Regions from separate parts of the Paenarthrobacter nitroguajacolicus genome, predicted to be linked through region 3. Evidence: predicted binding sites of a transcription regulator. Region 3 holds the regulator's gene; each other region holds the start of a gene.
The links. The regulator LexA, encoded in region 3, represses DNA repair genes until DNA is damaged. The targets are predictions, from matches to a motif close to TCGAACANNTGTTCGA.

Region 1 (10,617 bases), 260 kb from region 3:
ACATGGGCGGAATGCCTTCGGACTCCAGCAGCGATGGTTACAAAAAGCACGGCCTCAGCAGCTCCGGCACCAAGCTCAAGGAAGAGGCCCCGTTCGTGCTGAAGCCGGGCGAGTCCTTCAACATTGCGGAGAACTTCGTCTACACCGCGGGCAAGGAAACCGAGATCGAGGCAACCATGACTCCTGCTGCAGCTGACGGCAAGCTGGACCACGACAAGAAGGAAAAAGCCGAGACAACGGTCACGCTGAAGTAGTTCCCGTCGGGTCGCAACTCATGCTGACGCCTGCATGAGCGACCGCTCAAGCGCGCTGATGAGGGCGCTGGTCTGCTGTGTGTTCAGCAGATCCACGGGACGTTGATCGCGTAAGGCAGGACACTTGGTGATCATCCACGCAGCGAAGTAGTTGTGGGGAATTTTCAGCTCCAAGGCGCGTTCGAAGAGTGCCAGCACGACCGGGTTCAGTGACAGATCACTGCGGAACTGAAAGCCGGGGCAGTAGGTGCCGTCAGCGAAGAACACTCTCACCAGCTGCTGCATGATCGGCTCCGGGTCCTCATGGACGCGCCCCAGGCGGGTGCGGACTCTGTCCAGGCTCGGCAGGCCGAATTCTGAGCTGATGCGCTCCCACACGATCTCGGGGATAGGGCCCTGATAAATGTCGGGAGTCACTTCAGCTGACTGATTCCAGCAGCCAAGCTGTGGACAAGGGCTCACGACGGATGGTGGAGGTGCGAAGTTCCTGATCCCCGGTGGGCGGCTTGGCCTGGACCTGCCAGTGCTCGATGCTCACGAGATCGCCGGTGCCCACAGCCGCCCGTAGCTGGGTCTCCCACCAAGAATCCCTGGTGAACCAATGTGCTGTGTGGACATCCGAATCGACCATCCAGATCTTGTTCTCATAGCGCAGCGCCATCGGCACCCCGTCAGGGCTGAACTGCACCGGGATGTCCTGGTGCTTGTGTGGTGCTTCTGGTGTCATTGTCACGGAGCCGTCCTTTCTGGGGCTAGCTTGGGTGATGCTTCACGCCGACTTATTCGTGGTCTTCTTGAAAGCAATTGGCGCGTGGGTCAAATGATGTGATGCCGACGTCATGATCGGTGTTTCCCGTCTACTAACAAATAGAAGGCGTGTAATCGGAGCGAATTCGATCACAGGCCCCGGATGGGCAAGACGTCTGTCACTTCGCACAATGTCAAAACAAGGAGAGACGATGGAATCGAAAATTGGTAGGCGAACTCTGATCGCGACTGGGGGGTTTGCCTTGGCCGCCGGGGCAGCTTTCGCCGGGGTGGCGCCGGCCGCAGCGGCCACAGCTGTGACGAAGAGCGCCAGGCGGGTCTACTACGCCTCGGACTATGGCATCTTCCCCAGGGCGACCATGCCGTTGGTGAACTTGCCTGTAAGTCCCACCGATCCTACGATCCGGAGGTACAGCGCGGGCAAGGAAGGTAAGCCGAATGTCCAGGCGATCGGCGCGCCGCCCGGCACCGAGGCAGCTGACCAGTCTGATGAGATCAATGCGTTTCTCCAGCAGATAGCGAATCTGGGCGGAGGTATTGCCATTTTCGAGGGCGATACAAATCAACTTGTGGGCTATGGCGTGAAGAAGCCCATCGTAATGTTGACCGAAGTTGCCATATGGGGCCTGGGGTGGAACAAGACGACCTTTATGCTGATTGACGGGGCGAACTGTTCCGTCTTTGTGAATAAGCCGAAGACCAATTATCACGATGTTCGTGATTTGAGGATCAACGGCAATCGTTGGGGTCAGACTTTCCCGGACGCATTGAAGTTTTCGGGACCAGGAGTCGATCTTTCGAGTGACCGTCACCCGGCAAACCCTGACAACTGGCAGTACAACTCGCACGGCATACTGCTCGTCCCCGACTACACGTCGCCCGATGTAGCTCCCTATGGCGATACGTTTTCCAACTTTGAGAACATCTTCGTGGTGAACCCTTATGGCAGCGCCGCCATGACGAACAAGGTCGGCGGCGAGATTCGTTTTCGCAACGCCGTCTCCATGAACGCCGGCGGGAACGGTTTCACCGCGGGTTACGACACATACCTCAGGGAAGTGACCGTAGCCAATTCGGAGTACCACGGATTTCTGCAACAGAACGGGTCGACTCGATTCACCAACACCAAAGCATTCTGGTGCGGCCAAGTACTTGATCGGTGGCAGGTCGGCGGAGGCGCGGTAAAGATGCGTCGAGCGTCGGTTGGCTACAAGATCGTCAATGGTTGCTGCGAATTCTCGTCGGCTGAAGCGCAGAACTGTGGTGGTGAAGGTTTTTGGCTCCAGGATGCAGAAAGTGTCAACGGGCAGCTCTCTTCGAACGCGAACAACATGATCGCGGACACGGCCGCGATCTCCAATCCTGATGGATGGGGCCCGGTTCCGGACAACTACGCGAACGACGCTGCGTGGAATGGCGGTCCTTCCACACCTAAACCCGCGCCGGAAAATCATCCCGGCGTGAGGTTGGAGGGGAAGTCCAAGTACAACAATCTCTCCATTACATCGCGAACTGCGGGTCAACAGGCCGGGATGGGGCTGGGGCAGCAGGCCTATGCGCTGAGTGTCGACTACCTTGGTGGTGCGAAGGAAAACAACATTTCCGTGACGCACTCTGACGGGTACGATGGGCAGCGCGCCAAAGGGATACTGACACCTGAAACGCCGCATAATGCAGTCCCGCACAACTGGATTCTGGCCAATGGCAGACCGTTGAGCGACGCAGTGCGCAAGGCGCCCCTGACCATTAATGAGATTGATGCCGCTGGCACATACATCATGTTGGGCCCCAATTATGCCTACAACCCTTTCCCCGGCGGAATGGTCAGAATTACATGCGTGGAACTCGACAACAACTTTGCGCTGGAAGCAGTTCGACTCGACGCAGCTGGCGCGCCGTACACAAACATCAAATACAACGACGGGCTTGGTTGGCGGGGTTGGGTTCAACAGAGTCGAGCGTGAGAATCTCTCTCCGGAGTTGTCGTTGCTAGTCATGAAATGCTTCGCTAACTGTGGTGCAAGCATGTTGTGGCGACTCCCCAAATGGTGAGTTCAGACAAGGCCGGCATGCGGATGTCAGGGTACTTTGGGTTCTCGGCCTGCAGGACGATGCCTGTCTTCGTGACGCGGAGGCGTTTGATGGCGAGCTCACCGTCGAGGACAGCAATAACGACCGAGCCGTCCTTGGGCGCTAGAGCCCTGTTGACGATCAGCTCATCGCCGTCACTGATGCCCGCACCCTGCATGGAATGGCCGGTGACCCTCACGATAAAGGTGCTGGTTAAGTCTTGGATCAGGTGCTCGTTCAGGTCCAGGCGCCCGTCGAAGTAGTCCTGTGACGGGGAAGGATAGCCAGCAGGCACGGCCACGGGTGCCAACAGGACGGTTGCCCTGGAGAGCCCCGCCTCTAGCACGCAGGGACCAACTATCACGCTCACAACGCACCTCGTATTCGAACATACTTTCGAATATGACTATACCGCCATGCTGCGGCAAGGTGTGCATGGGTGGTCATCCCTGAAGTCCTAGTGGGCTGACGATGAGCGGACTGGGCTTTCTCTCCCAGGGTTCCCGGACCAAAGCCAAGGCTGCGTCTGAAATGAAGGTCTGAGACCTGCCTAGCCGCCCCATCCGGCAAGCCCTTAGGTACTGACAGCGAGTCGGGTCTGCGCGATACTTTGCGCAGGGACGATGGGTCCAGCGCTGGCGTTGGAGGTGCGAGGCAAATGGATGAAGACATTCGTGGGGCTCCCAGGGCGGGTGACTACGCGCGCCGCTTGATGGCCTATGTTCACCTCAACAGAATTGATTGGATCGTTACTGCGGTCGCGTTTGCGCTTGAGCTGATAAACATCATGTCAAGCCTCATAACAGTCTTGGCCGGGGTGCGCTGGCAGGCATTGGGCTATCTGGTTATTGCGTTTGTTCTTCTCCTCTGGAGGCAGCGGTTTCCCAAGCTCGTTCTGGTTGCAGTTCTTTTGCATCAGGCTCTCTTCGTTCCGATTTTTCATCATGAGTTGTTCATGCCTCCAGGGATGGTTTTCAACCCAAACCAGCCTTTGTCGATTCCGTACATACCGCTGTTTGGCGTTCTCGTCGCATTGATTTCGGTAGGATCCTCAGCCTCGCTGCGGACTTCGGCACTGCTGTGTATTCCCGCTGCTGTCCTACCCACTCTGATCTTCTCGGGCGGCAGGCCTTGGGAGGCGCCCGCGTATGTCGTGGCGTCCATCTTGTGGGCAGGCGGCGCATGGGCATTCGGCAGGTTCGTGGGCAGGAGCAGTCAGCGGATCACTGACTTGGAGGCTGAACGGTTGCGGATGGAAGCGGCAATGGAAGCCGAAAGAGCCCATATTGCTGCTGAGCTTCACGACATCGTCTCGCATGCTGTGACGGTAATGCTCCTCCACGCCGCAGGGGGCCGCAGGATCATCGATACTGACCCGGCCCGTGCGGCGCAGGCGCTGGAGGTCATCGCGACAGTGGGAACCGAGGCGACGCAGGAGCTGTCACGCCTGTTGGGCCTGTTGAAGGCGAATCAGCATATGAACACGGTCAAGTCACTTCCCACGCTCGAAGACATTGCCCCCTTGGTGGAGGCTGTTCAGTCGGCGGGGATAGACGTTGAGCTGAGCGAATCCGGTACGCCTGCAAGAGTCGATGCGAGCGTCGGGCACACAGCGTACCGTGCGGTTCAGGAAGCCCTGACAAACGTTTCCAAACATGTGGGTCCTGGTACAAAGACCACCGTTGCTATCGAATGGAAGCCGGATTTGCTTCAGATCGATGTTTCGGACACGGGACCAGCAATGCCGATCAGCGAAGACCGGGCCACATCCGGATATGGCCTGCTGGGCTTGCAGGAGCGTGTTGCAGTGGCCGGCGGGAAAATCTCCTGGGGCCCACGAGGCCGCGGGTTTTTTGTGAGCGTGTCGCTGCCTGTCACCAAGCAAAGAGAGGGCTGGTACCAGCCGACGCCTTCGTAGGTTCCGCAGATCGCTCCACAGTCTGACGTAGCCGCAACGACGCGGAATGCCTAGCTTCCCCAAGCTTGCCGTGAACCTTGGATTACAGAAGCTAGAGCTGGTCCTTCTGGACTTGGATTGTTGTTGCTTGTGGCGATGGCAGACCACCGCTTCTGAACTTCCCGGCTGCTAGCAGTCCCGCAAGAGCGATCCAATTCAGGCCAAACGGTACGAGGAAGAGAACTCTGGAGTCTTCGGTATTGAAGCCGAGCAGGAGCAGTGATGTCACGGCGAGTAAAGCCCCTGCCCAGGATGGCAGCGTGCGCGCCGTCAGTAGCCCCACTCCGGTAAGAACGAAAGCAAGGATCGATACATACACCAGGACAACGCCCACGTACCACGCGATGATGAAACCTGTGGTTCCAAAAAAGAAGGAAGCACCAGCAATCAATGCTGCAATTCGGACGACCTTGATCGCCCTCCCGCCTTTTGGATGAAGGTAGTACAGGCCGAGTGCAGACCCCGAGATACAAATCATGGCCGGCAGGAACAACAGGGCATAAAGCGCACCTGCATCCCTATATGGTCCCTCCGGCAAGCCCTCAGGCAGGGCAGCTGTGGACAGTGAAAAGGCTGCTAGAAGCGTGCCGCCAAGGGCGGCGAATGCGGCCGTGAAACGAATCGCCAGCTTCATGGAATCACCGTGGTCTGACTTCTTCGATGTTGAGTTCCGTTCCATGATTCAGGCCTCCTTGGATCCCGATTGAAGTACTTCGATGAGCCTGTCAGTCTCTGACGCCTTGCGATACGAGTTTGAACGCCCAAGTAATTGGCTGGACGTTCAGGCGTTGTTTCGGCTTCAGGCTACGAACTGCCAGAAGCGGTTTCAGCAGTTCACGACCGACACCGTGCCTGCCCTGAGTCGGCAGTCTCAACCGGAGAAAGTGGGTCAAGGACTGGTGACTCAACAGAACGTCGCCTCCAGTTCTTTCGAGGAACCTTCATTCTTCGTGCTCTCTACCATTTTGAACCCTGAGGTTGAGGGCCGCGTCCATCCAGTGGTTGATCTTGTTATCGATCCCTGGGTGTAGCGAAGCCAAGGGATTCATTGCAGAGTCTGAAATCTATCCCGTTCAACAACACCGATTATCGTGAGAATCCCGCATATCTTTCGTACATCCTGGAGATGACGCTCTGCGGCAGATGTCGCTATAGATGGTTCAAAGTCGTGGACTTCTGCACCATTCCATTCCTACTGCGGTTGTATGAAATAAACCCCATCTTCAGGCGGACGCGTTTAGTCACGCTTGGCGGACACTCTGATAGCACATCGAGTGAAAGGAAAAAGCGATGAAAAGGCTAGTAAAACAAAATCAGGAACCGGGTATTGTTCGGGATTCTGATCTGGCCAGATACAACATGAAGCCGGTTATGGCCGCCGCCGGAATTTCCGTGGCAGCCATGCTCCTGGGGGCAGTCACGGCATGCGCACCCGTCGTTCCCAGAGACGACTCTGGATTCAACGAGACATCCTGCGGCGGGGCCGGGGCATGGGGCATGTCTTCTTCTCTCAGTGTTAGTGCCTGCAGCCCTGCCTCTCCTACCGCTCCGACGCCATCTGCGTTTGAGTCGATCGGTCCGGATGACGAAGTTGTGGTTCCAGAGGTTGAGGTCCCGGAAGTTGTCGTTCCGGAAAGGACTCAACTTCGAGCCGACTTGGTAGGCAGATGGCACGGGGGCGTCGGCTCAAACTACTTTCTGACGCTCACTGAGGACGGCAGTTATACGTGGGAACACCGACGGATGGGTCCCTTTGATGCCGGCGTCGTAATTGCTGATGAGTCCACCATGACGCTTACGTCTTCAATCAGTGGAGAGAAGCTGAGCTTCCAATATTCATTGTCGACGACACCCGAAGCATTTGGATTTATTTTCGCAACACTGCAGCTGGGTGACCAGTCGTACGTCAAGTAGGCTCCCCGACCAGTCATCGGGTTTATCTGCAACAAAAGTCAATTGCATTCGCGGTGCTCGACGGAAGCGCCGTTTCATCCAAACCAATCAGGAGTGATATTCATGCCTATTTTCAAGCGTATGCTCGTGTTCGTTGCTTCCGCGGCCATTCTGACGCCGTTGGCAGCCTGCAATGTTGAAATCCCGCGGCAGGTTGTTGTGACACAAGGCCCTCCGGCAACGGTGGAACCGCCTCAGCAGCCTGTCAATCCGCAGAACCCGGAAACTCAACAGGCACAGCCAGTTAATCCTCCCGGTCCTGGAGTTGAACCCACCCAGGTCCCCGAGCCACCAAAAGTTCCTGAACCTGAGCCCCCAAAGGCACCTGAACTGAAGAAGGGGACGTACAGGATCACCATCAATGGCCTGGCGGTGAAGAGCCAAACTTCTGATCACATGACAGAGCAGGATGGAAAAGGCGATGAGATCTACGTGGACCTCAGGACGAAAGTCATCGACAAAGACGGCAATGAAGTAGATAGCCGCCAAAATACGTCCTCCATCATGGGAGACACCAATCAGCAAGTTGGTCGTGTCCAGGCCGGTTCAGCAAGGGGTGCCAATGGCGGAATCGTCATGGGGGATAAGTTGCCCAACGACCAACCGTGGGTCCTGGGAACAACACCGAGTCCCGATCGCCTCCCTTTGGGTGGGGGAGAGATCACCTTGGTCGAGGGACAGGACAAGGCGTTGATTACGCCGACTGTCTGGGAGTGGGATGGTGGCAGCGATTTGTTCACCCAGTTCACGCAATGGTTCGACAAAGCCGCCGAAAAGATTCCTGCGGAAGCACTTGGTCCTGCTGGTTTGGCGGGCAAGGCAGCAAGTTCGATGAACCTCGGGGACACGCTCAGCAAACTCTTTGGAGTAGCCGGCGACCGTCCCATCGGCATTACGAGCCAGAACAGGGAGGGCTACACCTTTGATCCCCAGATCGTGACCCTTGACTTTGCAAAGGCCGAGGAAATCTCCGGGGGCGACTTTGGCTACGGAAAGGGAGTCAGGTTGCTGACCTTCAAGGACGCACCACAGTTCGCTGGCCACTACGAGTTGTACTACCAAGTCACCAAGGTTTCCTGAATCTTGTGGATTACCTGTTACGCCTTGAGTCCCGACTATCCGGTCGGGGCTCAAGGCTGTGCCGGTTTTGCCATGAACCAGCCGTAGCGCCAGGTTCGTGGGAAAGCGTCCGGCTCGGATAGTAGGTTTGCAGCCCGGTGCTGCTGACACGGGGCTGAAGATGCGGGATACTTTGCGGCATGCACGCCCAGCAAAGTCGGAGGTTGGCTCAATGAATGGCCCCGACGGTCATGGCAAGCTTCGTGTCGTGCTCATTGATGATGAAGAACTCGTCCGGGCAGGTCTGGCATTGCTTCTGGCTGCGGAGACTGACATCGAAATTGTCGGCGAGGCCAATAACGGACGCAGCGGCTTGGAGATCGTGGCGAAGGTACAGCCGGATGTCGTCGTCATGGATATCCGCATGCCGGTCATGGATGGTGTTGAAGCAACCAAAGAGCTCATGTCCAACGACTCAGCTGGCCTGGGCAAGATACCAGTGCTTATTCTCAGCACCTTCAGCGACGACGACGCTGTCCACGCGGCCCTTCGCGCTGGAGCATCGGGATTCCTGCTCAAGAACTCAGCGCCGACCATACTGGCGGCGGCAATCCGTGCGCTGGCGAACGGAGCGGGCTGGCTTGACCCCAACGTCACCAAAGGGCTCCTGGATCAGTTCTCCAGCAGCAGCCAGGTGCTGGCGCCAACGAGCACTGAATTCGGCGGACTGACCCGACGCGAAATCGAGGTGCTGACTGCAATGGCGAACGGCATGACCAACACGCAGATCGCAGCCGCGCTGTTCCTGAGCGAGGCGACGGTCAAGACTCATGTCCACCGGATATTGATGAAGTTGGGGGTTGCGGATCGCTCCCAGGCTGTCTCAGCCGCATTTCGCCATGGGCTAGTCAGACCGGGGTCCAAATAGACACTGCTGGAAGCAGACGTGGATGTGGCCGGTCAGGCGGGGAGCCTGACCGGCCACATGACTGCGAACCAAGAGAGGGGGGTAGTCTTCTCTGGCTGCGCGCACGCACACCGTTGCAATTCTCAGTCCGGACAAACTGTGCCGCGATGTACCCACGGCTGGAATCACTGGCACTTCCTGTGTACGCCCACGAGGATGCGCCGTTCATGTTCTTCCAGCCACTTATGTAGTGCGGTCTGACAGTTGTTCGTCACGAAGCTTCCCCGCATCTTTTTCAATTAGAAGCACCAGCAAGCTTGAATGGCCGTCATCCATGACGCAGCTGGTTCAACTCAACGTGCAAACACATAGTTATACCTGCTATCCAGGTAGTCATTTACAAAGAAACGATTGAGGTCCACCGGCAAAACTCAGGGTGGCCAGCTCTTGGGACCTCCTGGTGTATGAATGTCTCATGGTCTTTACACCTTTGCACCGGGCTCTTGGGCTGGCTCCTTCTCCGCTGAACTTTTCGATGATCACGGATGCCGTCGCGAATCAAGTTCAAGAATCAGCTGACCTGGACTGGAAGCGGACGCTGCCGAACAAGGCTCCCAATGCTCCCGCCGAGTTCGCCAAAGACATAGCGGCGATGGTCAATTCTGGCGGCGGCATGATTGTGTATGGAGTTGCAGAGGATGGAAACACCAGCGCCGCCAAGGAGATCACTCCCTTGGAGGATTGGAGCGACCCCGTGCAGACCAAGTTGCTGGGCTACGCGTATTCGCTGATCCAGCCGCCGGTCCATGGACTTCAGTTCATACCGTTGGGACCCGAAGGGGAGTCCAAGGCCCATGTGGTGGTGCTGCAGATTCCAGCGAGTTTTGAGACCCCTCATTTTGTGATGAAGGACGATGCCATCAGGGCGCCACGGCGTTATGGTCCCCGAACTGTGTTCATGAGCGAACGGGACATTGAGCAGGCTTACAGGCTGCGATTCGAAGACCGGCGCAATCATGAACGATCGCTCACCGAGCTTGTGGATCAGGTGCTTCTGGGAACCAGCCAGAGCGGCAAGGTTTGGTTGGCCGCTGCAGCCCGACCGGTAAATCCGCGCCCTGCCTATGCTGGCAGGGTATCTGAGCAAGATGCGCGCAAGGTCCTTGGGGACCTTATGGTTAGAAATCCTTTTCTGAAAGACCTGCCCGGCATGGAATCAATTAGCTTGATGGCTAAACCCGGCTACAGGAAGTGGAGGTCTGCGCAACCGGAGGGCGAGGACCTCCACAGCATCGCTGAGATCCATGACGATGGCAGCGTCGCCGTGGCCACTGCCGGCTACCCCTTTGATTCGTCAGGATTCGATAACGCCTCGGACGTTCATGCGATGGATGCCGAACTATTGCCTGCTCACATCGTTCACTTAATCAGGACTGCAGCAGAGGTGTTGGACGTCGTCGGCGACTACGAAGTCATGATGATTCTCAAGGGCCCAGCTGGTGGGCTTTACATCCGCACCTACGATTCGTCCTGGCAGCGGCTGACTGAACGATCAAGACTCTCGGTTATTCACGCGTTCCAGCCTGTTGTTGGGCTGATACCAGGGCGAGGGGATGTTGCAGAGGCGCTTGATGCCGTGAGGACATTTG
Region 2 (10,617 bases), 240 kb from region 3:
CGCGCCCGCCCTGAAGATCGCCCCGGTGCAGGAGGACATGGTCCTCATCGAGGACACCCGCACCATCATCGAGGCCAAGCCGGACATCTGCATCGCCACCACCGCCTACGGCATGCGCCGCTGGTGTGAGGCCGCTGATTCCTTTGGCATCGGCGAGCAACTGCTGGACACGCTGTCCGCCTGCCGCATGTTCGTCCGTGGCCCCAAAGCCCGCGGTGCCGTTCGGGCGGCCGGCCTTGCCGACGTCGGAATCAGCAGTGACGAAACCACCGCCACACTGGTGGACATGCTCCTGGCCGAAGGCGTGCGCGGCAAGACCGTGGCCGTCCAGTTGCACGGCTACACGGACGTCCGCCAGCTGGAACGGCTGCGTATGTCCGGAGCTACTGTCTTGACGGTGACTCCGTACCGCTGGGTGAAGCCCGACGGCGAAGACAAACTGCCGCGCCTGATCGAAGCCGTGGTCAGCGGAAACCTCGATGTCCTGACGTTCACCAGTGCCCCGGCAGTGGACGCCATGTGGAGCACCGCACACGAAATGGGCCTGTACCGCCAGCTCATCGAAGCTCTCAAGGGCCCGGTGACTGTTGCGGCCGTCGGTCCGGTCACCGCTCAACCGCTGGTCGACGCCGGCCTCACCCCGTTGATCCCTGATCGTTACCGCATGGGTGCGCTCATCAGGCTGGTCACCGAACATCTTTCGCTGAACCACGTGCGGCGCTTGGAAACCAAGAGCGCCACCATCGAGCTCCGTGGACGCTGCCTGCGGATCAACGGTGAGGTGGTGGACCTTGCGCCGGCTCCCCTCCTGCTGCTGCGGGCGCTGCTCGGCGCGGGTGGGGCTGTCCTGTCCAGGGAAGCTCTCTCCGACCTGCTGGACCTGCGCGGTTCCGTACACGCTTTGGACATGACGGTCAGCAGGCTCAGGTCTTCCCTTCCTGATGGCAAACTTGTGGAAACCGTAGTGAAGCGCGGCTACCGGCTGCGGGCTTAGGTGTGAATGTTGGCGATAAACGGCGGTCTTTTGCGGAGCTAAATGTCGCCCTGCTGGTCCCCAAGCACTCCTGACCGCCTGTAGAACGTCGCTCGGGACACCTCGGGATCAGGCGGAGTCGAACTTTTCTCCGTCGAACTCTTCATTGTCACGGGTTCTCTGTCGTAGGAGACTTGAGGCGACGGCATTCCATCTTGGACCGCCCGCGGGGCCACCCGGCTGCGGGGCCTCACAGCACCTTGTAGCGGCCTGGTGGATCAATGAGTTCCATGACACCCCCCGAAAAGGCCGCTCGGCGTTCGCGCCATCTCTTGCCCTTGGTGACTATCGCACTGATTGGATGTCTCGGCGGGTGCGAGTATGAGTCCGACGACGCATCCATGCCGTCTGCCAGTTCTCCGATGACGGAGGCTCGCACGGTCCCACCGCTGCCGGAGAGTCGCGACCCTCGCACGGTCCCGCCGCTGCCGAAGAGTGGCGATATCGACGCCGGCACATATCTAGTCCCCGTCGACGGCTACAAGGAGCCTTTCGAGATCACCGTTCCAGGCGGCTGGTCTGCTCTCGACGGCAACAGCCTGGGCAAGGATGACCCGGATCACCCGGCTGAATGGGCCGTCCACCTGACCCTTGGGTCCGCGTTCTATGTGTCGATGGACGCATGCCACTGGAGGGGTGCCCTTGCCGATGTCGGTCCTGCGGACTGGGCCTTCACTAGGGCTATGGCGGCGCAATCGTCAACGGCAAGCACTCCTCCTGTCAAGATCATGGTGGGCGATTACCCCGGCTTCGAGTTCGACCACTCCGTCGAGGGCGACGTGGACATCCCGGCCTGCGACGGCGGCAAGTTCTGCATCCACTCAGAAATGATGTACCACTGCACACACTGGTACTCGACTCAGAATGAACACGAGACCTACCGGGTGGTCGACTTGGAGGGCCGGCGGGCTGTCGTTGCGGTGGGCTATATCGACGAATCGATCAATCCGGAGCTGATGAGAGAGGCACGCACTGTCTTCGACTCGATCGTGTTCGAGTCCTACAAGTGATCAGCTGATCCGATGGCCAATCCCGCTCGCTGACACGCTAGGCCGCCTTCACCAGGGGAAGCTCGTCCCAGTTGGTGGTGTAGCGGGGGCTGAGCATGTCGCGTTTCATGGACCAGTCCGGGCCGCCTTTGATGCCCGCATGGCCCAAACCGATGGAGCCACGGCCATAGCGCTTGCTGACCTGTTCCAGCAAGGGGCCTATGCCCCGTTCTTCATGCCGGTTCTCGAAGATTTCCAGCGGTTTCTGGTTGCCGCTGGGTCGGAGGTCCGTGACCATGATTCCAGCTTTGGCGTACCTCACGCCTTCCTGGATTTTGGGAACCAGCGCATGCGCAGCCTTGGTCAGCAACACCGGATCCGAGGTGGGCATTGGCAGCTTGACGTTGACAGTGGGGAACGATTTGTCGTTGGGGTTGTAGACCGACGTTGCGGCAAAGGCAGTCAGCAGCTTGGCTTGCAGGTCATGCTTGGCCAGCCTGGCACTGGCCATCTGGCCATAGACACTCAGTACCTGCCGCAGCTCAGCTGCTGAGGTTATGGGCGTGGAGAAAGAGCGGGAGAAGATCAGTTGATCCCGCCCGATCCGTTCCTCCTCCATGGGGATGCAGGGGGTGCCTTGCAGTTCCAGCACAGTCCGCATCATGACGATGGAGAACTTGTCCCGCAATGCCACGGGGTCGGCACGGACCAGGTCCAGGATGGAGAAGATCCCCATCGCGTTCAGGCGTTTCGTGAGCCTGGTGGCGACGCCCCAGATTTCGATCACGGAGAGCCGTGCCATGAGTGCTTCGCGTTGGGCCTCCGGGATGGAGTCCCACCGGCACACCCCATTGAAGGCCGGGTTGTGCTTTGCCCACTTGTTGGCCAGCTTGGCAAGCGTCTTGGTGCGCGCGATTCCTACACAAACGGGAACCCCCACGTGTCGTTGGCAGGCAGCTTTGATGGTGCGCCCTAGCTCCAACAGATCCTCGGGTCGCCCTTTGACTCCGAGGAACGCTTCATCAATGGAGTACACCTCCTGCCATGCTGAGTACCGGGCCAGGAGCTCCATCACCCGCGAGCTGATGTCTCCATACAGTTCATAGTTGCTTGAGAGTGCAATAAGTCCCCATTCCTTGGCGCGTGGAGCAAGCTTGAACCAAGGCTCGCCGAGTCCGATTCCCAGTCTTTTGGCCTCCGGCGACCTGGTCACGGCGCAGCCGTCGTTGTTGGACAGGACGATCAGCGGCTTGCCCTCCAACGCAGGATTGAAGGCACGTTCTGCCGACGCATAGAAGCAGTTGATATCCACGTGGGCGATCTCCTGCATGCGATGCATGAGCGCTGGCTTGGACATTCCACTCCTTGGCTCGCACTAGCACGCGTACCAGCATTCGAGTGCGCGACACGCCATGCATTCGAACATACATTCGAATACCTTCACTGTACCGCCAGCCCCTGACAAGAAGACATCCCGCACGCCGGACTACGGGAGTCCGGCGGGCGGGATGCCAACGGTGCGGAGTTCTAAGAAGTTGCTGCCGGCTCCTTCTTGTGCACCAGGTAGATGGCACCGGTGGTCACATCTTCTTCGAGTGCCTCCAAGGTGCGTCCGCGGGTTTCGGGAACCTGCGTGTAGATGAAGACGAGGGCCAGGATTCCAACAATCCCAAAGAGGAAGAACGTTCCCGTAATCCCCACGCCCGCCACCAACGTGGGGAAGAAGAGGCCGAGGAGGGCATTGGCGATCCAGAGGCAGAATACCGACAGGCCGATCGCGAAGCCGCGAACATGCAGCGGGAAGATCTCGGACAGCATCACCCACACGGCGATGTTGAGGAATGTCTGCATGGATCCTACAAACGCCACCACCAGGAACAAGATAACGAAGGGGCGTGCGGCATTGCCGACGGGCAGGACGATCGAGGCGATTCCGATGAGGAAGTGGCAAACGGTGGTCAGCGTGAATCCAAGGAGCAGGGTGGTGCGTCGATTAATCCGTTGCATGAGCGTCAAGGCAATGACGCCACCGACCACCGCAATGACGCCGGGGGCAATGTTGGCAATGAGGGCTCCACTTGAGTCGAAGCCGGCTTCAACCAGCACGGACTGCCCGTAGTACATGATCGAGTTGATGCCGGTTAGCTGCTGAGCCACGCCCAAGCCGATACCTACCAGCACAATGCGCAGGATCCATTTGTCCTTGAGTGCTCCCCAAGAGGTTGCTTTTGAAGCCCGTTCCTCGTCAGCCAAGTGCTTCACATCGGCCATTTCAGCCTCGGCTCGCTCCACGGATCGAATGGTCTTCAGCACTTCCAGCGCTTCTTGCGACCTCCCCTTGGAAATGAGCCAACGCGGCGACTCAGGCATGCGCAGCATACCGAAGAACAGAGCTATGGCGGGCAGGGCTGCGACCGCAAGCATGATGCGCCAGACTCCCCCGAATTCACCCCAGACATTGCCGATAATGGCGTTGACTACGAAAGCCGCGAGCTGCCCAATGACGATCATGAGTTCGTTCCGTCCCGCAAGGGAGCCACGGATTTCATACGGCGCCAGCTCGGCAAGGAACACCGGGACCACGGTAGAGGCGCCACCGACAGCCAGGCCGAGGATGACCCGCCCCAGCACCATGACTTCGAAGCTCGGTGCGAAGACGCAGGCAATGGTCCCGGCAAAGAACAGGACGGCCAACAGGATGATCGTTTTGCGGCGACCCCAACCATCCGACAAGCGCCCACCGCCAACCGCTCCGGCAGCCGCTCCGAACAAAAGGGAGCTGGTGACGATTCCTTCTGTCAGCGGCGTCAATGCGAGGTCCACGGTCATAGGCCTCAGTGCGCCGTTGATGACGCCGGTGTCGTAGCCGAAGAGAAGACCGCCGAAGGTGGCTACCAAGGCAACGAGGCCGAGGCGCTTTCTGTGCGGACCATTTGTCAGCGGAGGGAGCGAGGCGCCATCGGCGGCTCCCCGCTGCGTTTGTGTGGCAGACATCAAGACTCCTTTGTCAGTGTGCTGCGGGTCATATTCACCCGCTCTGAATACAGACTAACGCGCGAAAGGCTTAAATGTAAGGTCAAACTAACAAATGCCTGGGTTCGTGACTTTCCGCCATGGGAGGATGAGGGCATGGTTATCGACAACCGCCATCGTTCGGCCACTCAAAGCGACGTCGCCAAGGAAGTCGGCGTCTCCCGAACCCTCGTGTCTTTTGCCTTCCGCGGTGCACCGGGCGTCAGCGAGGAAACCAAACAGGCGATCTTCGATGCCGCAAAGCGCCTGGGCTACCGACCCAACGCAGTAGCTGCCGATCTCGCACGAAAGCATCGGTCCGCCGTCGGGCTCCATCTCCTGGACATCCGCAACGAGGTCTACGCTGACATCCTCAGCGGCGTCCGCATGGCACTGCCCCAGGACGGCAACCGGCTCATCCTGAGTGTCTCCCGGTCTGTTGACGGCGAGGACGACGGCGCGCTGGAATCACTGATTGAGGCGCGAGTGGGGATAATCATTGCCGCCACCCTGCTGGATTCCGACGAACGGGTCCATGAATTGGCCAAGATCGTTCCACTGGTCAGCGTGACGCGTCCCGTGGATGGCGTGGACAGCGTCTATTCAGACGATGCCGCCGGCGCCCGCGCAGCCACCGAACATCTCATCAGGCTGGGCCACACGAGAATCGCCCACCTGGCGGGCCCCGTCTACGACGGCCATACGGTCCGCAGGCAGAGTTACGCACAAACCATGCGCGACGCCGGACTGAAGCCACTATTGCTCGAGGCCGATGACTTTACGCAGGACGCCGGACAGCGGGCGGCCGCCAAATTGCTCGCTATGACTGACCGGCCAACGGCAATATTCACCCACAACGACCCTCTCGCCCTGGGCGCCCGCGAGGCTGCGTACGCGCTGGGCCTTTCGTTTCCGTCGGAGCTTTCCCTGGTGGGATACGACAACTCGAGGACCTCCGGACTTCACGGCATCGACCTCACATCCGTTGACCTCCACGCCGTTGAACTCGGGCGGATTGCGGGAACCGTTGCCCTGGAACGCCTCAGCAATCCCGATGGGCCCGCCGCAGACAAGCGCCTCACGCCGCAGCTCGTGGTGCGAAACTCGACAGCCCCGCCAGTTGGAAACAGTCAAATGTGATGCAGGCACGTGGTGGCGACACCCCAAATGGTCAACTCTGACATTGCAGGGACACGAATGTCCGGATACTTGGGATTATCGGCCTGCAGGACTACGCCCGAGGACGTGACCCGTAGCCTTTTGATGGTCAGCTCGCCATCGAGGACAGCCACGACGACGGACCCGTCCTTGGGCTCCAGCGCGCGGTTGACGATCAACTCGTCACCGTCGCTTATCCCGGCGCCCTCCATGGACTCACCGGTCACCCTCACTACGAAAGTGCTGGTGACATCCTTGATCAGGTGCTCGTTGAGATCGATTCGACCATCAAAGTAGTCCTGGGCGGGCGACGGATAGCCCGCAGCCACCGGGATAGGCGCCAGCAGCACTGACATAAGGGAAAAGCCCGCATCTATCACGCGGGGGCCGACTATCACGCCCACAACACACCTTTATTCGAATATATGTTCGATAGTTCAGTGTACAGCGGATGACAGACATTGTGTCCACCCAGCGTTCGATCCCCGGCGTAGGGTGGTTGTTCGGCGCATTCAGGCTGATGACGAGTATTTTAGGGAAAGTCAAGCGATCGGCTTACTGGCCGAAACTCATCAAACTATCGTCTTTGGCGTCGGCGCAGTGCTGCTGCGGCGGGTCCGGGCACCACTCATTGGAGAGCAATGACCGACCGAAGCAAGCAACTCGCCGGTGCGCTTAGCGCCGACGTCACATGCATGGTCAAGGAACGCCACCCGGATGAGCTGGCCCGCGCGCAGTTCGTGCACGCACGCTCCGAGAAGCTGGTTCTCGGGTTCATGGTGTCTTCGGTAGTGCTGTGGTTCCTCGGCCCGGCCATGTTTCTGAACGGCCTCATCGGCCCGGCGATCGCCATCGCGGTGCCCGGACTGCTGACCCTTGGTTTCCTCATGATCGTGCTCGTCGCCATCATCCAAAACAGGGCTGCTTCACAACCCATCGTCGAGTACGCCAAGGAGTTGGGTCACAACGTCACCAGTGTGACCAAAAAGGGAATTACAGTGTCTGTCCCGAAAGGCGTTGTCAACGTACCGGAGGAGTTCCGCGAGACACGCAAGGTCACGCGCCAGCGATAAAGCCTGTGTCAGCGGCGCCGACCTGAGCGCCGTCGACTCCCTATACTCAGGCAAACGACGGCCTCGCGGGCTTCCGCGACGGTCTACCCGGTGTCCGCGTCGTGCGGAATGGATTGGGGGGCAGCGTCTCCGGCTCATTCAGCAAAACACCATCAGCAGGGAGCCCCACCCGCCACTAGCGAATTACCCGATACCGCACATGCGTCACCAGGCCAGTCCCGCGTACCTCTGCCTGTTCAAGTTCCAGGTTTCCCACGCCGTCGAGCAATCGCTCACCACCACCCAGGACCATGGGTGAAATGTGGAGCCGCAGCTCGTCCATGAGCCCGGCCGATAGATACTGGCGGGCGGTCTGCGCTCCGCCGGCAATGGCTACGTCTTTGTCCCCGGCAGCTTCGCGGGCCTGCGTCAATGCCGATTCGATGCCGTCGGTGACGAAGTTGAAGGTCGTTCCGCCTTCCATCTCCAACGACTCACGGCGATGGTGGGTGAGCACGAAAACGGGTGCGTGATATGGCGGTTCCTCGCCCCACCAGCCCCGCCATTCCGTGTCCCACGCCGCCGGTCCGGGCCCCGCAAACATGTTGCGTCCCATGATGAACGCACCAGCCGCGAGAATCCCTGCGATCTCCGGCGCGTTCGTCTCCGGCTCTTCGAACATCCATCTGTGCAGGAGCTCTCCGCCGTCGCCCAACGGCTCCTCCACGCGCTGGTTGGGGCCAGCAACAAATCCATCCAGTGAAACAGTCAGATCGCACGTGACTTGGCTCATGCGCCCATCATGCCACCACGGCGGCCGGGGCAGAACGGTCCGCGCGCGCAATGTGATCCACGTTATTACCGGCCGGTAAACAGCACGCTACGGATCGGCCAAAGATGGCAACAGCGGCGAAACACCCGCGAAAAACCGGCCCCCTACGCTGATGATCAACAGCAGGTCACATGAGCGAAAGGGCCAAACATGTCCGCCATCCCGTCCGCACCTTCCCTCCACATCGTCATTGCAGGGGCAGGTCCCGCGGCCCAGGCTCTGGTGCGGCGACTAGCCGGAGCGTCCGAATCCCGGCAGCGCGCTTTCCACGGAACCATCACTGTGCTCAGCAACCGCGACGAGTGCCCGGACGTCCTGTTGGAACTCGCCGAACTCCCCCAGGTCTCGGTCCGCTTCGGGCAGGCAGCCAGCTTCATTGACGCCGATGCAAGGATTGTCACCACCGTGGATGGCATGGAGTTCTCCTACGACCAGTTGGTCATCGCCACCGGCTCGGCCCCGGCCCTTCCGCCGGTGCCAGGCGCCGAATCCAGCCTGAGTTACTCCACCATCGACGACGCCGCGAACATCGGCGAAGCGGTCAAGGACGTCACCCGCCTGGTGGGCCGCCGTCCCCTGGGAATCCTCGTTGGGAACGGACCGGCGGCGGGTCAGGCCGAGGCTGTGCTGCGTGCACGCGGGGTCCGCCCCGTCCGCACAACCCTCCGCCCCACCGCCGTCGTGCCTTCCGCCAGCACCGGCACGGGTGCGCAGGGTTCCATGCTGCCGGCCACCGGCATCCTCTTCGAAGACGGCAGCAGCATGAAAGGCGACCTGGTGGTACTGGCCGAGGAGCGCACTGCCCGCAACGACCTCGCCGAAAGCGCCGGGCTCACAACCGCTCCCGACGGCGGCATTTCGGTAAGTCGCGACCTCGCCACGTCCGTACCAGGCATCTGGGCGATTGGCGATGCCGCGTCCTGCGACGGACTACGGCTGGGCCTGCTTCTGTCCGCCGAGTCCTCTGCGATGCTGTGCGCCTCAGGCCTGCTCTTGAGTGCGGGCAAAGACGATCAGCAGGCGTTGATCGCGGCTTGACGCCCCCTTGGCGGCGGCCCCAGTGACCTCCGGCGCATGTGGCAAGATGGTCCTTTGACGGGCAGTGACAACCCTGCGGCCACCGGGCCGGCCACGCCCTGCACGGAAGGATCCCATGAGCAACGAAGCCGTCGCACCTGAAAATATCGCCTCCTACATTGACCACACATTGTTGAAGCCTGAGGCCAGCCAGGCCGACGTCCTCAAGGTGTGCGCCGAGGCAGTCGAGTACAAGTTCAAGTCGGTGTGCGTGAACCCGGTGTGGGTCAAGACCGTCACCAAGGCCCTCAAAGGTTCGGGCGTGCTCACGTGCTCGGTCATCGGCTTCCCCCTGGGTGCCACCCCCAGCGACGTCAAGGCTTTCGAGGCCCGCGGAGCCGTACTGGACGGCGCGGATGAAATCGACATGGTGATCAACATGGCCTCCGCCCGCGCCAACGACAAGGGCGCGCTGGTGGACGACATCAGGGCCGTGTCCGAGGTAGTCCATGCCGGGGAGGCCATCCTGAAGGTGATCATCGAGACCTCCATGCTGACCGATGAGCAGAAGGTCATTGCCTGCGAAGCGGCCGTGGAAGCCGGGGCGGACTTCGTCAAGACGTCCACCGGATTCAATGGCGGCGGTGCCACCGTCGAGGACGTTGCATTGATGCGCAAGACCGTGGGGCCGGAGGTGGGCGTGAAGGCCTCAGGTGGAGTGCGCTCCCTGGCCGATGCACAGGCTATGATTGCTGCTGGTGCAACACGTATCGGAGCGAGCTCCGGAATTGCCATTGTCAAGGGTGAACAGGGTTCATCCGCCTACTAAGGCTTCCGCTGCCGTCAGAGATTTTTGAGCCCTGCGGGGCGAGGAGGAATGAATGTCCAAGAACGCCACAAGCGCCCCCATTGAAAAAGAGAATAGTCTCGTCCAGAGCATTGTGCTGTTCGTGGTCATGATCGTGCTCTTCCTGGGTGCCATCTACTCGCTGTCCTTCCTCACGCTCGATAACCCGTGGCCGATGGCCGTCTGCCTCGGCCTGTTCGCGCTGGCGTTTTGGATCCCGCAGACCATTTTTGGTCGCTCTGATTCTGCCGGCGAAAGCTAGACCCCGCTGATGACATTGAATGGCCCGGGCTCCCGCCTGGGCCATTCCTTTATGTTGGTCGTTTCCTTGGCGACCACGCTGTTTCTCACTGGCTGCGCTTCAGCGGGTGCCCTCAGCAAGCCGGATGCACCCCAACGCGTGGAAGCAGCCTCCTGCGATGCGTTGGGAAGCAAGGCAATCAGCGTCAAGGAATGGGTGGTGGAGGGATACCTCGACCCCGAGGACACCTCCAAATCCCTGCAACATGCCATAGATTCCGCGTCCAAGAGTGGCGGAGCGATCGTGCAGTTGCCCGAGGGCGTCTTCATCCTGGAACGTCCTTTGGTTATGAAGAGCAATGTATCCCTCAGGGGAGTCGGGCCAACCACCGTGCTGAAAGCAGGTCCGGACTTCCTTGAATTCTAGGGGCCATTCG
Region 3 (10,617 bases):
TAGATGCAGGGCTCCAGCAGGAAGTCGAACGACTCGACGCCGTCGGTTTGAGGAGCGGCAAGACAGCTTCGCGCGCTTTGGGATACGCCCAATTCCTTAAGGTCCTGGACGGCGGGATGACTGCGGATGCCGCCGCCGAGGAAACCATCGTGGCAACCAGGCAGTTTGCACGGCGCCAGCTGACATGGTTCCGGGCCGATCCACGAATCACTTGGCTCGACTGGCAGGATCCGGAGCTTGTGGCTAAGGCAGCCAATGCTGTCAATGCGGCCAGCGCGCCCACGACCTAACCGCTGCAATTTCTGGCCGCACAGCCGTGGCAGGTAGCCTAGATCCATGGACGAAACCGCCGCAGTTCCCGCCCCGCAGCCCGCAACTGCCGGTGCTCCAGTGCCACTTTCCAGCCTCGCCGGGCTGGAGTTCTCCAAGGGTCACGGAACGGGCAATGATTTTGTCCTCATCGCTGATCCCGGTGACGCCCACGAGATCACGGCCGAGCAGGTCGCGCAGTTGTGCGACCGCCATGTGGGCATCGGGGGTGACGGCCTCATCCGGGCAGTTCCTTCCCGCTTTCTCCCGGAAGGTCGTGTCGCCCTTGAGCAGGATCCCGAAGCCGAGTGGTTCATGGATTATCGCAACGGAGATGGTTCGCTCTCCGAAATGTGCGGCAACGGCGTACGCGTTTTCGTCCATTTCCTGATTGCGGAGAACCTGGTGAACCTGGGGCCCGGTCAGACGCTCACCATCGGCACTCGTGGCGGCGTCAAAAAGGTTGTAAGGACAGTCAACGGTTATGCCGTGGATATGGGCCCATGGGAGTTCATCTTCCCCCGGGAGGCCACCAGCAAGGCCATGGATGCGCTGGTAAGCGCTGACGGCCTGGAAGTGGCAAGGCCCGGTCTGTCAGTTAGTATGGGCAACCCTCACACGGTAGTTGCCCTCGCAGAACTCAGCGAGCTTTCAGCCACACAATTGTTCAAGCCCCCCGTGGTGGATCCCAAGCCCACAAACGGAACCAATGTTGAGTTCGTGGTTCCCGCCGAGCCCCTGGTGGAGGACGGCGTAGGAACCATCACCATGCGCGTTCACGAGCGCGGCGTGGGGGAGACGCAATCCTGCGGCACAGGCGCGTGCGCCGCCGCCGTCGCGATTCGTCACTGGGCGGGTGATACGGCTCCCAACGACTGGCACGTGAAGGTACCAGGCGGCGTCGTAGGTGTGAAGTTCTTCCCTGGCGCGGGAGGCCGCGAGCATGTTGAACTTAGTGGCCCAGCCGTCATCGTGGCTACTGGGACGCTTTCCTGACACGGATGATCCTGAACGTCTTGGATGTGCTCTCACGGGAGACCGTGTAGGAGCTGTCCAGTGCGGTGGACAGCCACCGCTGGAGGGAATCGGAGCCCAGGTTCTTCTGGACAACCAACCAGGCGTTACCGCCCGGTGCCAGCCGGGGCAGCCACGTCAGCAGCAGGGTATGCAATTCGTCTTTTCCGATGCGGATGGGCGGGTTGGACCAGATGGTGTCGAACTCGACGGCGGGGTCTACCTCGTGCGGGAGGCTGGCAGTGACGTTGGTGAGGCCGAGCGCCGCCGCATTCTCATTGGTCAGCGTGATGCAACGCTCATTCACATCCACCGCATGGACCTTGGCATGTGGTGCCATCAGCCCCAAGGTGAGGGCAATCGGACCCCAGCCGCAGCCGATGTCCAGCAGGTGACCCTTCGGTGACGGCGGTGGAACCTCGGAGAAAAGTACTGCCGTGCCCTTGTCCACGCCGTCGGGACTGAAGATTCCCGACGAGGTCTGCAGCTGGCGCGTGGCTCCTGCGAGTTCCACAGTGAGTGGCTTGCGGGTGAATGGTCCGGCCGGTTGGGCAGTGAAATAGTGTGCAGACTCCATAATTTGCCAGATTAGTTGGCTATCGTCGGCTTGGGAAACCGCCTCCTTCGGCAGCAGGTTTGACAATGGCTGCTAACGTGGAACGCATGTTCTTGATCTTCGAGTAATCAGCCCACAGACACCGGAGTCATCCGGCGTTTGACGGTACCGCCCGCGACGCAGGCCCACTTGGCATTTCAGCCCGGCAGGCCTTTCCGCCCGGCAGGTCCCACTGGCTCAGTCCGGCAAATCCAGTATTTGGAGCCGGACGCTCTGAAGACTTCGCCCCGCACCCTAGTGGACAGCTGTATCCATCCGGCTAAACGCGTAGGGCAGGCAGAGCATCCTCACGTTGGCCAAGGACCCTCCCCGCGGAATCAATCACGCCACATTCCAGCAGCCCCTGCCTCCGAAAGGCACCGACTGCCCAGTACACAGGAGGCCCTTTTGGCCGATGTCCGTCAGCCCAGCGCGAATAGCGCCCCATCGAGCACGAAACCGCACTATTCTGGAATTGCCGAACAGTCTAAGGAGACCATGACCACCCAGAAGCACTCCGGATCCGATTCCGACGCCCAGGACATGAGTCCTGAACAAATCCAGGCCGTCATCGACCGGATTCTTTCCAAGGATGTACCTGCGCAGGCATCCGACGACAACGACGCCAACGGTGTGTTCGGCAAGGCGCAGGCGATTTCCACGCTGGACCGTGAACACAGTATCTACGACGGTGACCAGGAAGATTTGGCTGAACGCCGCGCCCTTCGCCGTACCGCAGGACTGTCAACCGAACTTGAAGACGTCACTGAGGTCGAATACCGACAGTTGCGCCTGGAGCGCGTCGTACTGGCCGGTCTGTGGACTGAGGGGACTCTCGCGGACGCTGAGAACTCCCTCCGCGAGCTGGCGGCACTTGCAGAGACCGCCGGATCCGAGGTGTTGGACGGTTTGGTTCAGCGCCGGCAGAAGCCGGACCCCGGGACCTTCCTTGGTTCCGGTAAGGCCCAGGAGCTCAAGGACATCGTCGCTGCCACGGGCGCAGATACTGTGGTTGTGGACACTGAGCTCGCGCCCTCGCAGCGACGCGGCCTCGAGGACATTGTGAAGGTCAAGGTAGTTGACCGCACCACGCTGATCCTGGATATCTTTGCCCAGCACGCAAAGAGCCGCGAAGGCAAGGCGCAGGTGGAGCTCGCACAGCTCGAGTACCTGCTCCCGAGGCTTCGCGGTTGGGGTGACTCCATGTCCCGCCAGGCCGGTGGCCAGGTGGGTGGAGCAGGCGCTGGAATGGGTTCGCGTGGTCCTGGTGAAACCAAGATCGAACTTGATAGGCGCCGAATCCGCACCCGCATGGCCAAGTTGCGTCGCGAAATCGCCGCGATGAAGCCTGCGCGTGAGACCAAGCGTGCCAACCGCCGTCGTAATGCGGTTCCGTCTGTTGCCATCGCCGGGTACACGAACGCTGGGAAGTCGTCCCTGCTCAACCGCCTTACTGACGCAGGTGTCCTGGTGGAGAACGCCTTGTTCGCCACCCTGGATCCCACAGTCCGTAAGGCGCAAACCCCGGACGGCATCGGCTATACCCTCGCAGACACCGTTGGGTTCGTTCGTTCACTCCCAACCCAGCTCATTGAGGCTTTCCGCTCCACGCTGGAGGAAGTTGCGGATGCGGACTTGATCCTCCACGTGGTGGATGCATCGCACCCCGATCCTGAGGGACAGATTGCAGCGGTAAGGGCCGTTTTCACCGAGGTTGATGCCCGCAAGGTTCCCGAGATCATCGTCCTCAACAAGGTGGACGTCGCGGATCCCTTCGTGGTGGAGCGCCTCAAGCAGAAAGAGCCCCGGCATGCTGTTGTGTCCACCCGCACGGGCCAGGGCATCGCGGAGCTGCTGGAAGACATCAGCCGGTCCATTCCCCGGCCCGGCGTGCGCCTTGAACTGCTCATTCCCTACGACCGCGGGGAAATGATCAGCAAATTGCATAGTTCCGACTCGGAAATCCTCAGCACTGAGCACGAGGAGAACGGGACCCGGGTAGTTGTCATGGTGCGCGAAGGCCTGGCCGCTGAACTGGAGCCATTCGTCAGTAATGGTTGAGAAGGTGGCGGCGGACGCCGTCGAATCGGTGGGGGAGAAGACCACCCTCGAACTGTTGGATCGGGCTGTTGCCGGCATGGGCGGACAAAGCCGTGCCGGCCAGCACGAAATGGCCAAGCATGTCACCCGGGCCATCGAGACCGGGGAGCACCTGCTGGTCCAGGCGGGAACGGGAACAGGTAAGTCGTTGGCTTACCTGATTCCGTTGATCGCCCATTCCATGGACAGCGATAAACCGACTCTCGTGTCCACCGCCACCCTGGCACTCCAAACCCAAATCGTCGGGCGGGACCTTCCCAGGCTGCTGGAGACCATCAACCCTGCCCTTGAGCGCCCGGTCAATGTGGCGCTCGTCAAGGGCAGGGCAAATTATGTGTGCCTGCAGAAGCTCGAAGGCGGGTTCCCCAGCGAAGAGCCCTCCGAAGGGCAGCTGTTCTCCCTCGGCGAGGACACCAGCGTGCCCCACTTTGCTGCTTCCATGGGCGGTCCGCAATCACAGCTGGGTAAGGAAGTAGTCCGTCTCCGGGAATGGGCGGAGAAAACCGCTACCGGCGACCGCGATGAACTCATGCCAGGGGTCACCGACAGGGCCTGGCGTCAGGTATCCGTAACGTCCATGGAGTGCTTGGGCGCCCAGAAGTGCCCCGTAGCAGAAGAGTGCTTCAGCGAGCTGGCACGCTCACGGGCGGGTGAAGCCGACGTCGTGGTCACCAACCACGCAATGCTGGCCGTCAGTGCCTTTGAAGGCCTGGCCGTGCTGCCTGAGTACGACGTCGTGGTGGTTGACGAGGCGCATGAACTTCAGGACCGCGTGACCGGTGCTGTTTCAGGCCAGTTGTCGGTGGCCATGGTTCACGCGGCGGCATCAAGTGCACGCAAACACACGGCCATTACAGTGGATGCGCTCAACGCTGCCGCGGAGCGCTTGGATATGGCCATCGCCGGGGTGCCCAACGGGCTGTTGCCCAACGGCCTCAACGACGAACAGCTGGATTGCCTGGACCAGTTAAGGGACGCCGCCCGCGCTGCGCTCTCCGATTCGAAGACAGATTCATCAAACGCAGTCGACGGCGGACGGCAGCTGGCGCGGTCACGGCTCATGCTGATCCTGGAATTGTGCGAACGCATGCTGGCCGCCAAGGAGAACCGCGAAGTCGTATGGTTCTCCAGGAACAGCACGTTCGACCCGCAGCAGGGCTATTCCCAACCGGACGAGACTGCTCCCGCCTTGATCAACATCGCCCCGCTCAGCGTTGCCGGACGGCTTCGCGAAGGTCTCTTCGCCGGCCACACGGTGGTGCTGACCTCCGCCACGCTGGCCATCGGCTCGGCTTTCGAACCGGCAGCAGGTGGCCTCGGCCTCATCGGCGACGGCGCCCCGAGCTGGACCGGGATCGATGTGGGTTCGCCCTTTGATTATCCCAAACAGGGTGTCCTGTATGTGGCCAAGCACCTCCCAAAACCCGGTCGTGGTACTTCCCCCGAGGCGCTCGACGAACTGGAAGACCTCATTCGCGCGTCCGGCGGGGGAGCCCTGTGCCTGTTCTCCTCACGGCGTGCGGCCGAAGAAGCAGCCGATGCCATGCGGCTCCGATTGGACGTGGATATCCTCTGCCAAGGCGAATCCACTATGGCGGCCCTCGTAAAGCAATTCGCGGATGAGCCAGACACCTGTCTCTTCGGAACCATGTCACTGTGGCAGGGCGTAGACGTTCCGGGGGGCTCATGCCGCTTGGTTGTCATTGACCGCATTCCGTTCCCGCGGCCTGATGATCCCCTGATGACTGCGCGCTCCCGCGCAGTGGCGCAATCAGGTGGGAATGGCTTCATGGCCGTATCGGCGACGCATGCTGCCATTCGACTGGCGCAGGGTGCTGGCCGCCTGATCCGTTCGACAGGAGACAAAGGAGTAGTTGCGGTGCTCGACTCGCGGCTCTCGACGGAACGCTATGGAGGCTTTCTGCGTGCCGCCCTGCCGCCGTTCTGGGCAACGACGGACCGGGGAGTGGTCCGTGGCGTTCTGGAGCGGCTGGGCTCGGCTAAAGCCCCGTAGGTCGCCTAGAGGGACCGCAGTACCGAAACTACCTTGCCCATGATGGTGGCTTGATCGCCCAGGATGGGTTCGTACTGGGTGTTCTGCGGGAGCAGCCACGTATGGCCATCCCGCTGGCGGAAAGTCTTTACGGTTGCTTCGTCATCCAGCAGGGCAGCAACGATGTCGCCGTTGATGGCGTCATTCTGGCGGCGGACCACAACCCAATCACCGTCACAGATGGCGGCGTCAATCATGGAATCGCCGGCCACCTTCAACATGAACAGTTCCCCATGCCCCACAAGTTGGCGGGGGAGCGCAAGTACGTCTTCCACCGTCTGGTCAGCCAGGATCGGTCCGCCGGCGGCGATCCGGCCCACCAGCGGGACCATGGCGGTATCACTGGCACTGGCCAGCTCCGTTACGGCAAGGCCGCCCGCGCTGCGAAGGGTGGTGGGCGCTTCCACGCCCGGAATGGTGCCACCATCGAGCGTCAGCGGCATCAGGACTTCCATGGCGCGGGGCCGCTTGGGGTCCCTGCGCAGGTAGCCAAGTTTCTCCAATTGGGACAACTGGTGAGTAACGCTGGACAAACTGGCCAGGCCCACGGTGTCACCGATCTCGCGCATGCTGGGCGGGTAACCGTTGTCATTGACCGACCGCTGGATGGTCTCCAGGATCTTTTTCTGCCGCACAGTCAGGCTCTTGGGACTCTTTTGAGGCTGCTGGCTCCGCAGGGGTGCCCCGCCGCCTGTGGCTTTCGCTGCCATGTTCGCCAATGCCTTTCCATTCCGCCCGAAACTAGCCCGGGGTCGTTGGGTCTGCAAAAAATGTCAGACCCTCCTGTTCCACTGAAACAGTGCTGTTTCTTCACTCAAACGTAGGGCAGGCACAGGCGTTTATCAAACATTTGTTCTAGCGAGTCTCGACACCGTTCGTTGATAAGTGCTAAAAATGTCATAGCAAGGTTCGAATATGTGTTCTATAAACCTGATGCTGGAGCCGGATGTTCGAACAGAGTGTTCGAACATCCGGGATCAGAGGACGGGAACGCAAAGAATTGGCCGCCAAGCTCCGGGCACCCCGGAACCTGGCAATAGCTCAGAAGGGCTCAGCTCATGTCCGCAGTCACTACGTTCGCTGATTTCCGCACCACTCAGGCACCCGCTCGCCTGCGTCTCACCCGGCGGGGACGGATTGTCTTCTTCGGCATCCCGGCAATGCTGTTGGTGGCGGCGCTGCTGACCCTTGCCGGTTTCATCAACTCCCCGGCCAAGGCCTCGGACTCCCAGTCCCAATTGCGACCGCCCGTTGCAGTCACTGTAACGGTCCAGCCGGGCCAATCACTGTGGGGCATTGCCGGCGCGGCCGCTCCGGAGCGGGACCCGCGTGACGTGATCGCGGAGATCATCCAGCTGAATGACCTCCGCGGCGGCCGCATTCTGCCCGGCCAGCAGCTGTTCGTCCCTGCAAACTGAGTCGTCCACCATCCGCAGGAACCGATCGCCCGGCGTCACAGTTAGTCGGCAGTCCGGGCCGCCCCTTAAACTGTGATGGTGAGTGACCAGCTTGAGCGACTTGACAGACTTCCCCTCCGGACCAACCTGCGTGGACTGAGCCCCTACGGCGCACCGCAGCTTGACGTCCCCATCCTGCTCAACGTCAACGAAAACACTCATGGCGTCCCCGCGGATGTCCAGGCCGCCATCACCGAGGCTGTCGCCGCTGCGGCCACAGGGCTGAACCGCTATCCGGACCGTGAGTTCACTGAACTACGGGTAGCCCTCGCGGAGTACCTTGGCCACGAACTTTCTCCGGACAACATTTGGGCCGCCAACGGATCCAATGAAGTCCTGCAGCAAATCCTCCAGGCATTTGGTGGACCGGGACGCAAAGCGCTCGGTTTCCCGCCCACGTACTCCATGTACCCCCTTCTGGCGAGTGGCACGGACACAGAGTATGTCCGCGGCGTGCGTGCTGACGACTACGGGCTGGACGCCGAATCGGCCGCCGCGCAGGTTCGGGAAACGGGCGCCAACATCGTGTTCCTGTGCTCACCGAACAACCCAACCGGTACAGGGTTGGGCTTGGACGTTGTTGAGGCCGTCTACGAGGCCGGCGAAGCGAGCCAGGCCATCGTGATCGTGGACGAGGCGTATCACGAGTTCGCGCACGACAATACTCCGAGCGCCTTGACGTTGTTGCCAGGACGCGAGCGGTTGATCGTCTCGCGCACCATGAGCAAAGCGTTCGCCCTTGCGGGTGCCCGGCTCGGCTACATGGCGGCAGCCCCGGAAGTCACAGACGCAATCAGGCTGGTCCGCCTTCCTTACCACTTGTCTGCCGTCACGCAGGCAACGGCGCTGGCTGCGCTTAACCACCGCGAAGCCCTTATGGCCGACGTCGAGGACATCAAGGTACAACGCGACCGGATTGTGACTGAGCTGCTTCGCATGGGCCTCAAGCCCGCGGCCTCCGACTCCAACTACGTCTTCTTTGGCGGCCTCGAGGAGCCACACAAGATTTGGCAGGGCCTGCTCAATGCCGGCGTGCTGATCCGCGACGTCGGCATCCCTGGGCATTTGCGTGTCACCGCCGGAACCGAACCGGAAACCACCGCCTTCCTTGAGGCCTTGGAAGCACTGCTGGACGGCACGGCGCCGCAGCGCGCCTAAACTTGTCCATAGACCCAACCCACCCTCCGTGTATAAGGACGTCCCAATGAGCGAAACCGGCACCACGCCGACCGCTGCCCGCACCGCGCGCATGGAGCGCACCACCAGCGAGTCTTCAGTCCTGGTGGAGATCAACCTGGACGGTTCCGGTGTCTCGGACATCAGTACCTCGGTTCCGTTCTACGACCACATGCTGACGGCACTGTGCAAGCACTCCCTGATCGACATGACGGTGAAGGCCACAGGCGACACCCACATCGACGCGCACCACACCGTGGAAGATGTCGCCATCACTTTTGGCGAGGTCCTGCGGACGGCATTGGGCAACAAGGCCGGAATCCGTCGCTTCGGCGAAGCAACTGTTCCTTTGGACGAAGCGCTGGCGCACGCTGTCGTGGATGTTTCCGGGCGTCCTTACCTGGTGCACGGTGGTGAGCCGGCCGGGCAGGAGTACCACCTGATCGGTGGACACTTCACGGGCTCGCTGACACGCCACGTTTTTGAAGCCATCACGCTGCATGCCGGAATCTGCCTGCACATGAATGTCTTGGCTGGCCGGGACCCGCACCACATAGTCGAGGCCCAGTTCAAGGCTTTTGCCCGCGCTTTACGTGCAGCCGTGGAATCCGATCCCCGCGTGGAGGGCATCCCTTCCACCAAGGGCGCACTATGAGCGGCCAGTTTCTGAAGAATGGAGCGGTGGCTGACGCCACTGCATCCGTGAAGCCGGAGTCGCCCGAAGGCAAGCCCACTGTCACTGTGCTGGACTATGGATCGGGCAACGTACGGTCTGCCGTCCGTGCTCTTGAGCGCGCTGGCGCCCACGTCGTTCTGAGCTCCAAGGCTGAGGACGTGCTGAACGCTGACGGCCTGGTGGTGCCCGGGGTTGGTGCCTACGAGACGGTGATGAAGGAGCTTAAGTCCGTCGATGCCATTCGCATGATTGGACGCCGGGTTGCTGGTGGCCGCCCCGTGCTGGCCATCTGCGTCGGCTTGCAGGTCCTCTTCGAAGCCGGCGTAGAGCACGGCACCGAATCCGAGGGTATGGCCGAGTGGCCGGGCAAGGTTGAACTCCTTCCCGCTCCGGTAGTGCCGCACATGGGCTGGAACACCGTGGACGTACCTGAGGGCTCAAAGCTGTTCGCCGGCGTTGAGCAGGAACGTTTCTACTTTGTGCACTCCTACGGTGTCCAGGAGTGGAACTTCGACGTCGTTCAGCCCCGCATGGCTCCTCCCATGGTCACCTGGTCCGAGCATGGTGCGCGTTTCATTGCTGCTGTCGAGAACGGCCCACTCTGCGCTACCCAATTCCACCCGGAGAAGTCAGGCGATGCCGGAGCCCGGCTCTTGCGAAACTGGGTGGACAGCCTCCGTAAGCCCGCTCCGGAAGCATCCGGAAGCGATACCGCCTAGATGTGGGGCTCAGTATTGCTGATGGCCCTCGCCGGCCTGCTGATAGGCGGGGGTATCTCCTTCCACCAGCAGAATAAACCGCGCTGGGTTTCCATTTCTTTCTACGTGCTGGCCGGGATGTCCCTGTTGGCCGCCTATCTCCTGACGCTGGGTAACTAAACCAGTCGCTCAACAAATCGCGTCACCTTCGAACTCCAAGGACACACATGACCACCTCCGCCCAGTCCGTTCTGGAACTCCTGCCCGCCGTCGACATCGTTGACGGCCAGGCAGTCCGCCTCCTGCAGGGAGAAGCCGGCTCGGAAACCAGCTACGGTACACCCCTGGAAGCAGCTTTGAACTGGCAGGACGCGGGTGCCGAATGGGTGCACATGGTTGACCTGGACGCCGCTTTCGGCCGTGGAAACAACGCCGCGCTGATCAGCGAGGTCGTATCGCAGCTCAACGTCAAGGTGGAACTCTCCGGCGGTTTGCGGGACGACGAATCCCTGGAACGTGCGCTGGAGCTGGGCGTCGCG

Region 1: a site for LexA is predicted at 3,477-3,492, ahead of KCX59_RS09465 (LexA family protein). Genes of this name have one in related genera too.
Region 2: a site for LexA is predicted at 3,441-3,456, ahead of KCX59_RS07285 (Y-family DNA polymerase). Genes of this name have one in related genera too.

Annotation. Positions count from the first base shown of each region.
Region 1 is NZ_CP073234.1:1,967,194-1,977,810, forward strand. It holds gene KCX59_RS09445 (hypothetical protein) at 1-254, shown strand, start outside; gene KCX59_RS09450 (hypothetical protein) at 273-671, opposite strand; gene KCX59_RS09455 (hypothetical protein) at 673-981, opposite strand; gene KCX59_RS09460 (hypothetical protein) at 1,214-2,986, shown strand; gene KCX59_RS09465 (LexA family protein) at 3,031-3,462, opposite strand; gene KCX59_RS09470 (sensor histidine kinase) at 3,751-5,010, shown strand; gene KCX59_RS09475 (hypothetical protein) at 5,102-5,728, opposite strand; gene KCX59_RS09480 (hypothetical protein) at 6,340-6,963, shown strand; gene KCX59_RS09485 (hypothetical protein) at 7,066-8,082, shown strand; gene KCX59_RS09490 (response regulator transcription factor) at 8,294-8,989, shown strand; gene KCX59_RS09495 (AlbA family DNA-binding domain-containing protein) at 9,444-10,617, shown strand, end outside.
Region 2 is NZ_CP073234.1:1,466,585-1,477,201, reverse strand. It holds gene KCX59_RS07295 (uroporphyrinogen-III synthase) at 1-994, shown strand, start outside; gene KCX59_RS07290 (hypothetical protein) at 1,255-2,043, shown strand; gene KCX59_RS07285 (Y-family DNA polymerase) at 2,081-3,379, opposite strand; gene KCX59_RS07280 (sugar porter family MFS transporter) at 3,550-5,016, opposite strand; gene KCX59_RS07275 (LacI family DNA-binding transcriptional regulator) at 5,152-6,174, shown strand; gene KCX59_RS07270 (LexA family protein) at 6,165-6,596, opposite strand; gene KCX59_RS07265 (hypothetical protein) at 6,834-7,265, shown strand; gene KCX59_RS07260 (dihydrofolate reductase family protein) at 7,441-8,037, opposite strand; gene KCX59_RS07255 (FAD-dependent oxidoreductase) at 8,227-9,114, shown strand; gene deoC (deoxyribose-phosphate aldolase) at 9,230-9,922, shown strand; gene KCX59_RS07245 (hypothetical protein) at 9,975-10,202, shown strand; gene KCX59_RS07240 (glycosyl hydrolase family 28-related protein) at 10,212-10,607, shown strand.
Region 3 is NZ_CP073234.1:1,708,068-1,718,684, forward strand. It holds gene miaA (tRNA (adenosine(37)-N6)-dimethylallyltransferase MiaA) at 1-290, shown strand, start outside; gene dapF (diaminopimelate epimerase) at 337-1,305, shown strand; gene KCX59_RS08295 (class I SAM-dependent methyltransferase) at 1,286-1,900, opposite strand; gene hflX (GTPase HflX) at 2,417-3,979, shown strand; gene KCX59_RS08305 (ATP-dependent DNA helicase) at 3,972-6,032, shown strand; gene lexA (transcriptional repressor LexA) at 6,038-6,781, opposite strand; gene KCX59_RS08315 (LysM peptidoglycan-binding domain-containing protein) at 7,130-7,489, shown strand; gene KCX59_RS08320 (histidinol-phosphate transaminase) at 7,568-8,686, shown strand; gene hisB (imidazoleglycerol-phosphate dehydratase HisB) at 8,733-9,359, shown strand; gene hisH (imidazole glycerol phosphate synthase subunit HisH) at 9,356-10,099, shown strand; gene KCX59_RS08335 (hypothetical protein) at 10,100-10,258, shown strand; gene priA (bifunctional 1-(5-phosphoribosyl)-5-((5-phosphoribosylamino)methylideneamino)imidazole-4-carboxamide isomerase/phosphoribosylanthranilate isomerase PriA) at 10,306-10,617, shown strand, end outside.